DNA from 2 places in the Rhizobium sp. YAF28 genome. Region 2 is predicted to be linked to the other one. Evidence: riboswitches for the same ligand, from Rfam matches in the RefSeq annotation. Region 2 holds a riboswitch; the other holds the start of a gene.
What was found. A riboswitch is a leader RNA that binds a small molecule or an ion and turns the genes downstream of it on or off. The one in region 2 is predicted to bind thiamine pyrophosphate.
Positions count from the first base shown of each region.

Region 1: it holds a riboswitch for thiamine pyrophosphate, as region 2 does, so the genes downstream of both, thiM (hydroxyethylthiazole kinase) here and AB4Z13_RS08265 (YkoF family thiamine/hydroxymethylpyrimidine-binding protein) in region 2, are expected to answer to the same signal.

Region 1 covers NZ_JBFRCX010000019.1:71,858-76,265, reverse strand. The annotation lists gene AB4Z13_RS30560 (DUF4139 domain-containing protein) at 1-255, opposite strand, end outside; gene AB4Z13_RS30555 (aldehyde dehydrogenase (NADP(+))) at 481-2,004, shown strand; TPP riboswitch at 2,215-2,313, shown strand; gene thiM (hydroxyethylthiazole kinase) at 2,365-3,165, shown strand; gene thiE (thiamine phosphate synthase) at 3,162-3,797, shown strand; gene thiD (bifunctional hydroxymethylpyrimidine kinase/phosphomethylpyrimidine kinase) at 3,794-4,408, shown strand, end outside.
Region 2 covers NZ_JBFRCX010000003.1:115,160-119,567, forward strand. The annotation lists gene AB4Z13_RS08250 (SDR family oxidoreductase) at 1-634, opposite strand, end outside; gene soxR (redox-sensitive transcriptional activator SoxR) at 721-1,185, opposite strand; gene AB4Z13_RS08260 (NAD(P)H-dependent oxidoreductase) at 1,267-1,842, shown strand; TPP riboswitch at 2,028-2,141, shown strand; gene AB4Z13_RS08265 (YkoF family thiamine/hydroxymethylpyrimidine-binding protein) at 2,132-2,740, shown strand; gene AB4Z13_RS08270 (ABC transporter permease) at 2,755-3,546, shown strand; gene AB4Z13_RS08275 (ABC transporter ATP-binding protein) at 3,543-4,298, shown strand; gene AB4Z13_RS08280 (ABC transporter substrate-binding protein) at 4,309-4,408, shown strand, end outside.

The sequences.
Region 1 (4,408 bases), on a different contig from region 2:
GCTCGGGCCGGTGGTCGAAAGCCCCTTCACGGGGGCCGGTCCCGATACGACGAGGGTCTTCAGGAAATCATCCATCTGGTCTGTCGGCACCTCGACGACGGCGTTGCCGTCGTCCCCGACATTAAGACTGCGCACATATTCGGCCACACCACCGGAGGACAGCCGGATCGACTTGATCGTTCCGCTTTGCGCCAATGCAGTCGTGGAGAGCAGTACTGCGGTAAACGCCGCACAGACAGCGGATGCGTATTTCATGTGGCCCCCTCGATATTTAATCCCGCCCGAGAATGAGCGTAAAAAAGGGGCGGCATTTCGACAGGAAATTGCTTTTGCGTGCGCCGTCGTCTACCCGTTCGGCGAGGCGACCAAATCTCTGCAGGAGATGTCCATCTTCGATGCGATATCGGGCAAAGATGTCGTGAAAATGAGAAGGCGAACGCCTATATACGTCGCTCGAGTCTGTTTGAAAGGAAATCCGTCATGACTATCAATGGAAGCCTGCTCGTCGCGGGATCGGAAAAGCGCGGCACGCGTGGCGAGCTCTACGGCGTCGAGGCAGCCACAGGGACGGCACTGCCCGTCTCTTTCGGTGGCGCCTCCGCCGAAGACGTCGAAGAGGCAACCAGGCTTGCATGGGAAGCGTTCGCCTCCTACCGGGAAACCGATCTGGAAACGCGCGCTGCCTTTCTTGAAACGATTGCCAGTGAGATCGAGGCTATCGGCGACGAGCTGATCGTGCGGGCGATGGCGGAAACCGGACTTCCGCGCGGACGTCTCGAGGGCGAGCGCGCTCGCACGATGGGACAGCTTCGGCTGTTTGCGAAGGAGGTTCGCGAAGGCCGGTTCCAGGAGCTTCGTTTCGACGGCGCGGATCCCTCCCGCAAGCCGGTTCCGAAGCCTGATCTGCGTCTTCGCAATGTTCCGCTCGGCCCCGTCGCCGTTTTCGGCGCATCGAACTTTCCGCTCGCCTTCTCGGTCGCCGGCGGAGACACGGCGTCTGCGCTCGCGGCAGGATGCCCTGTTGTCGTCAAGGCCCATTCCGCCCATCCGGGCACGTCCGAGCTTGTTGGCCGCGCCGTACAGCGCGCCGTCGCCAAGGCGGGCCTGCATGCCGGCACATTCGCGCTTCTCTTCGATACCGGCTTCGAAGTCGGGCAGAAGCTTGTCGCCGATGCCAGAATTCGTGCCGTCGGCTTCACGGGTTCCCGCCGCGGCGGTACTGCGCTGATGAAGATCTCGTCCGAGCGCAAGCAGCCGATCCCGGTCTATGCCGAAATGAGCAGCATCAACCCGGTCATCTTCTTCCCGAATGCCCTGAAGACCCGCGCGGCAGAAATCGCAACGGCTTTCGTGAGCTCGCTGGTCCTGGGTGCCGGACAATTCTGCACCAATCCCGGCCTCATTCTCGCCGTCGACAGCGAAGGTCTGGACACTTTCATTGCCAAGAGCCGGGAGCTTCTGCCCGATGTCGGCGCCCAGACGATGCTCACGGGCTCCATCGCCAAGGCATTCTGCGATGGCGTCGCCCGGCTGGAAAAGCATCCCGAAGTCCGTCTCGTTGCCAATGGCAAGCCGGGCAGTGAATTCGAAGGCACGGCCGCTCTCTTCGAGACGACAGCTGCGGCATTCCTTGCGCATCACGAGCTTCAGGACGAGGTCTTCGGTGCAGCCGGCCTCATCGTTCGCTGCCGCGATCTTGCAGAACTCGAGCGCGTCCTCGATGGCCTCGAAGGCCAGCTGACCGTTGCCCTGCACATTGCGAGCGAAGACGAGCCGGACGCAAAGCGCCTTGTTCCCAAGCTGGAAATGCTGGCCGGAAGACTGCTCGTGAACGGCTTCGGAACCGGCGTCGAAGTATCGCCTGCCATGGTGCATGGCGGGCCCTATCCGGCAACGGCCGACGGCAGATCGACGTCTGTCGGGACGCTCGCCATCTACAGGTTCCTGCGGCCCGTTTCGTATCAGGATTTCACCAGCAACCTGCTTCCGGCTCCGCTGCGTTGATGTACCGGAGCTTGCCAGACTTCATACGGCGGCGTCTCCAAGGGGACCGCCGGAGGGATTGGCAAGCTCCCGCACCGGCTGCAAGCAGACACCAGCTTGACTGATGACAGCTGTCTCCAGTTGGCGCGGCGGCGTCAGGTGCGGATCCTCGTTCGCAAGACCGTCATTTTGCCAGTGACATCGGCGCCGTTCTCTGCAAGAAAGAGTGCTGTTGAGAGACAGGGGCGCCCGTTCGCAAGAACTGGCTGAGAAGCACCCTTCGAACCTGAACCGGATAATGCCGGCGGAGGGAGTCGCTCGGGTCGAAGCCTGCTTCATCGCACGATCGTTCCCGCGCCTGCCCCGCCTGAAAGGGGTACTATGGAGAACAAGACACCCGGAGCACTGTTGACGGCGATGCGCGCGAAACCGCCGCTCGTACAGTGCATCACCAACTACGTGGCCATGAACATCGCCGCCAATGTGGTGCTTGCGGCCGGGGCATCGCCCGCCATGGTTCATGCCGCCGAGGAAGCGGGAGAATTCGCCGCGATCGCGGGGGCTTTGACCGTCAATATCGGCACGCTCTCCACCCAATGGATCGACGGCATGCATGCCGCGGCAACGGCCGCCAATGCGGGCGGCAAGCCCTGGGTCCTCGATCCGGTCGCTCATTACGCAACATCCTTCCGGCGCAAGGCTGCTGCTGATCTCCTGGCGCTTCGCCCGACGATCATCCGCGGCAATGCTTCCGAAATCATCGCACTTGCCGGCGGCGAGAGCCGTGGTCAGGGCGTCGACAGCCGCGACCCGGTTGAACAGGCCGAGGCATCCGCGCGGTTGCTTGCCGAACGGCATGGCGCGGTCGTCGCCGTCACCGGCGTCGTGGATTTCGTGACTGACGGCGCGCAGGCCTTGCGCGTCGAAGGCGGCACGCCGCTGATGCCGCAGGTGACCGCGCTCGGCTGCTCGCTGACCTGCCTGACAGGCGCCTTCGCCGCCACCATTCCCGCAGACCCTTTCGCAGCCGCTGTTGCTGCACTTGCTACTTTCGCTGTTGCCGGCGAGGAGGCCGCGAAAAATGCGGATGGTCCCGGCTCTTTCTCCTGGCGCTTCCTCGATCAGCTCGCCGCGCTCGACGGCGCGACACTCGATGCAAAGGTCAGGATCAGCGCCGCATGAAACGCTTCGATCTTTCCCTCTACCTCGTTCTCGACCCCGATCTCTGCGCCAGAATCGGCATGGTCGAGACGGCGCGGCTTGCCGTCGCCGGTGGTGCAACGATGGTGCAGCTGCGCGACAAGCATGGCGGAACGGCAAGGATGATTGAGACCGGTCTGGCGCTCAAAGATATCCTAAAGGGTACCGGCGCTTTGCTTGTTATCAACGATGACGTCGAGGCAGCCGTTGCGATCGGCGCTGACGGTCTGCATATCGGCCAGGACGATGCGGGACCCGCCGCCGCCCGTGCGATGATCGGCCCGGACATGATCCTCGGCCTGTCGGTCGAGACCGAAGCGCTGGCAGCAGCCATCGACCCCGCTATTGTCGACTATGCCGGCATCGGACCGGTCTTTGCCACTCCAACCAAGACCGATCATAAGCAGCCGATCGGTTTCGATGGGCTGGCGAAGCTGGTGAAAGCCGCGCCCGTTCCAACGGTTGCGATTGGCGGACTAAAGAGCGAGCATGTCGCTTCCGTCTTCGCGGCAGGTGCCGATGGGCTTGCTGTCGTCTCAGCAATCTGCGGTACGCCGGATCCGCGAGCAGCGACGATCCGCATCGCCGAGGAAATCCAAAAGGTTCGCCGATGATCCGCAACGTCTTGTCCATCGCCGGCTCCGATCCCTCTGGCGGCGCCGGCATTCAGGCCGATCTCAAAGCTTTCTCGGCGCGCGGCGTCTATGGCATGGCGGCGCTGACAGCATTGACGGCGCAGAATACCCAAGGGGTGACCGGCGTGCATCTCGTGCCGCCGCACTTCGTCGCCCAGCAGATCAAGGCGGTCTTTGCCGATGTGCGCGTCGACGCGGTCAAGATCGGCATGATCGCCAATGCCGGCATTGCCGAAGCTGTTGCCGAGGCGCTGGCACCTCATCGCGGCATCCCTATCGTCGTCGATCCGGTCATGATCGCCAAGGGTGGAGCAGCGCTCCTCGACCCGCAGGCCGTCGATGCGCTGACGCGGCACCTGCTGCCGCTCGCCACGCTGTTGACCCCCAATCTGCCGGAGGCGGCCGCGCTGCTGCACGAAGAGGTTGCTGAAAGCCGCGAGCAGATGGCGTCACAGGCTGAGCGCCTACGTATGTTCGGCCCCACCGCGGTGCTGGTCAAGGGCGGCCATCTGGATAGCGAGCAAAGCCCCGACGTGCTGTCGACCGCCTCTGGCCTGCACTGGTTCGAGGCGAAACGCGTACCGACCAAA
Region 2 (4,408 bases):
GCGTCTGCTCCAGCTTTTCACGCGATGAATAGCGTGCATGGAAATCGGTTTCGATCGTGCCGGGCGAGACGCAGTTGACCCTGATACCATCAGGCGCAAGCTCTCGGGCCAGCGCTTTCGAATAGGTCGCAACAAATGCCTTCGATGCGGAATATATTGCAGAACCGGGGCTTCCGCCCGTCAGCGCCGAAATCGAAACGGTGTTGACGATAGCAGCGCCCCCTGCCGCCCGGAGCGCCGGAAGCAGCGCTCGTGTCAACTCCACCACCGACGTCTGGTTGAGGCGCACGACAGTCTCATAATCGGCATCGGTCAACTCACCTGCGGGAAAACGCCCATACATCGTGCCGGCATTGTTGACCAGCACATGCACCTTGTCGAAGAATTCGAGCGCCTCTTCCGCAAACTTCGCAGCCCCGCCCGGCTGCAGGAAATCTGCGGGCAACAGCAGGGCCCGACGTTCCGATTCGGCGGTCAGCAGAAAATCCGGCAATTCACGTTCCCCATCGCGCCCGGTATGGACAAGCACGCGCGCACCGCAATCCAGAAACTGCCGGGCAACTTCGAGGCCGATACCGCGGCCTGCACCTGTCACGACGACATTGCGGTTTTCGAACAATTTGGGATGAAACACGAAGCTCTCCTCCTTGCGGGCCGGCCCGCCGCTTGCGCTATCAGGCCTAACATATGCGGCCATCGGCCAAAAGAAAGCCCGAAGGTCTAAGCCCCCGGGTCGAGAAGCCGCGCACCGGCGCCTTGCCTGCCGAGCACGTCAAAGGGATTGCGTAGCGGACAGGCGTCGATCGAGAGACAGCCGCAGCCAATACAGCTCGTCAGATGGTCACGCAGCAGGCTCAGCTGCTTGATGCGCGCATCGAGATCATCCTTCCAGAGCGCAGACAGTTTCTGCCAGTCCCCGACTGTCGGCGTCCGGCTCTGCGGCAGAGTTTCGAAGGCAGTCTGGATTTCGGCAAGCGGAATGCCGACCCGTTGCGCCACCTTGATAATGCCGAGGCGCCGTAGCACATCGCGGCCGTATCGGCGCTGGTTGCCGCGGGTGCGGATGCTGGAGATCAGCCCCTTCGCCTCGTAGAAATGCAGGGCAGAAACCGCAAGTCCGCTGCGCTCTGCCACCTCGCCCACCGTCAGGAGCCTGCTCAAGGAGAATGCCGGATTTTGCTGCATCGCCTATTGACCTCTATATTAGTTGAGGTTTTATAGACTCCGCTCCCGAGGCCGTAAAGCCGCAACGAGAAGGAGCAATGCATGCAGAAACCCATGAGGCTTGCGGTCATCTACGGCAGCACGCGTGAGGGGCGCATCTGCGACAGGGTTGTGAAATGGCTCGAAAGAGAGTTGACCCGCTTTCCACAATTCGAGATCGACATCATCGACCCCCTGGCATTCTCGCTGCCGCGAGAGCATCTACCACATCATCCGGAGGCAAGGCGGCTTGCTGACAGGCTCCATCAGGCTGATGGCTTCATCCTCGTCACGCCGGAATATAACCACAGTTTCACCGCTTCCCTGAAATTCCTCATCGATCTCTTCGCCGAGCCGTGGCACGGCAAGCCGATCGCCTTCGTCTGCTATGGCGGCGTCTCCGGCGGATTGCGGGCGGTCGAACAGCTCCGCCTCGTCTTTGCGGAGCTTCACGCCGTCACGATTTGCGATGCCGTCAGCTTCAGTTCCCCCTGGCGCCGTTTCGACAATGAAGGCCGACTGCAGGATACGGAAGATACGTTGCGCCGGCTTTCCCGAATGATGGCCCAGTTGCAATGGTGGACTGAGGCGCTGATCGCCGCCCGCAGCGACACTCCTTATGCCGGCATCGCCGCCTGAGACAACGACATCCGATTCCGTCTCTGGCAGGTACGGAACCGGCTGGGCACCCGGACAGGACCTCCGTCCGGGTGTTCCTCCCAACACTTGACAGCTGCGTCCGAACTGCCCTGGCCCTTTCCGACCGTGTAGCCGGATAGGAATTTTACGGTTGCGGTATCGCAGGCCCGGTGCTAGCTTCCGCCACAATTTCACGGGGGAGCTCCGAATTGCCGGGGCTGAGATGTGAGGCGCATGCCTCCGGACCCTTCAAAGCTGATCTGGGTAATGCCAGCGGAGCGAGGTCCAAATGTTTTCCGGCGCACAAGTGTCTCTATATCCGATGTCCGGCAATTTCGTCGGCATCATCCTTGACGCTATCAAGGCTCTCGATCCCTATCGTGATCGTCTTCGCATCGAAACCGACGATATTTCCACGCTGATGGTCGGCCCGCCCGACGTGTTGTTTGCCGCCATGCGCGACCTCTTCGTCTCGGCTGCCGCAAGCGGCGAGCATTGCGTATTGTCCGCCGCGATCTCGCGGGGCTGCCCCGGCGAACCGGATGATGCGATCTGTGGCGCCGGCCTGTCTTCCAGCCGATCCGAGCCGCTCGCCGAGCGAGTGGAAGCCGCGATCGCGGCAGTCAAGGACACCACAGAAACCGGCCAGCCAACGGCCGCCCAATTTTCTCTGTACGTTATGGGAACGGGCACCCATATGGACGAGATCTACGGCTGCATCGATTTCCTGAAGCGCTCGGGCACATTCGACCGCTCCAAGAATTTCTGCACCAAGTTGCGCGGCGATGCCGGCGCGATCTTCGCGACCATCCATGAAGCCTTCTATCGCTTTGGCGATCCCGAAGGCCATGTGACGCTGGATATCACGGTCTCCGCGAACAGCCCGAGCAAAGCCTGAGACGCTTGACGGCAATGACCTTATCGAAACCGGATTCGACATTTGCGCCACTGAGGCGGGCCTTGCCCGCCATTCTTGCCGTGTTTGCCTTCCTGGCCGTCTGGGAGCTCTATGTCGATCTCTCCGGCATCAAGCCCTCCATTCTGCCCTCGCCTTCGCGCATCCTGACACAGGGCTGGCTGAACAGGCAGGCGCTGCTCGACAACACCTGGCCGACGCTTGGCGCGACGCTCGGCGGTTTCGCTTTGTCGCTGGTCTTCGCCTTCGCCTCGTCTGTGCTGATGGATTTCGTGCCCTTCATGCGCCGCGCGCTGCTGCCGCTCTTCATCGTCAGCCAGACATTACCGCTGGTCGCGATTGCCCCCTTGGTCGTGCTCTGGTTCGGTTTCGGGCTGCTGCCGAAGCTTCTGCTCGTTGCTCTCGTCACTTTCTTTCCGCTGCTGGTAGCCCTGCTTCAGGGCTATGAAGCGACGGACCGAGATATCGCCGAGCTTCTGAGTTCCATGAAGGCAAGCCGCTGGCGCATCTTCTGCCTGGCGAGGCTTCCCTCCGCCATGCCCTTCTTCTTTGCCGGCCTGCGCATTTCGATCACCTATGCCGTGGTCGGCGCTATCTTCGCCGAATATGCAGGTGCCGCACGTGGCCTCGGGATCTATATCCTCAATGCCAAGAACAATTTTCGGCCCGACCTCGTGCTTGCCGCCGTCGTCGTGAGCGCCCTCCTCACCCTCTGCCTCTTCGGTCTCACGCTGGCGGTGCAGCGTTTCGTCATGCCCTGGCAATCTCCTGCGGAGAAACGCCGATGAGCGGGATGCTTGAGCTGAAGAACGTCTCGAAGTCCTTCGACGGCATGGAAGTGCTGAAGGACATTTCTCTTCATATCGCCAGAGGAGAATTCGTCTCGATCGTCGGCCCCTCCGGCTCCGGCAAATCGACGATCCTCCGTTTGCTGACACAGGCGCTGCAGGCCGATAAAGGCCACATTCTCTTTGACGGCATGTCGCTTTCGCAAGCGGCGCACGCATTCGCCTTCATGCCCCAGCGCGATGCGCTGATGCCGTGGCGAAGCGTCATCGACAATGCGATCCTTGGCCTCGAAGTGCACGGTATGCGCCGCAGCCAGGCACGAGCGGTTGCCGCCCCTCTCTTTGAACGCTTCGGCCTTGCCGGTTTCGAAAATCACTATCCCGCGGCCCTTTCAGGCGGCATGCGCCAGCGCGCGGCCCTGCTGCGCACCGTGATCCAGCGGCAGGACATGCTGCTGCTCGACGAGCCTTTCGGGGCACTCGACGCGCTGACCCGCACCCAGATGCAGGAATGGCTGCAGGGCATGTGGACCGATCATCGCTGGACGGCCCTGCTGATCACCCATGATGTGCGGGAAGCCGTTTTCCTGTCTGACCGCATCTATGTGCTTTCTGCCCGCCCGGCGACCGTGATCAGGGAGTTCGAAGTGCCGCTGAAAAGGCCGCGCACGCTTGCCGATCTCGGCTCCCCGGCCGCCCAGGCGATCGAAACCGAAATTCTTCAAACATTGCTGCATCCGCAAAGAACCTGAGGAGGTCCCGATGCTTCTCACCCGCCGACAAACCCTTTTTGCCGCCATGGCCGCAAGCCTCGCCGGCCGTGCTGCCTTCGCCCAATCCGCCGCCAAGGTGCGTATCGCGC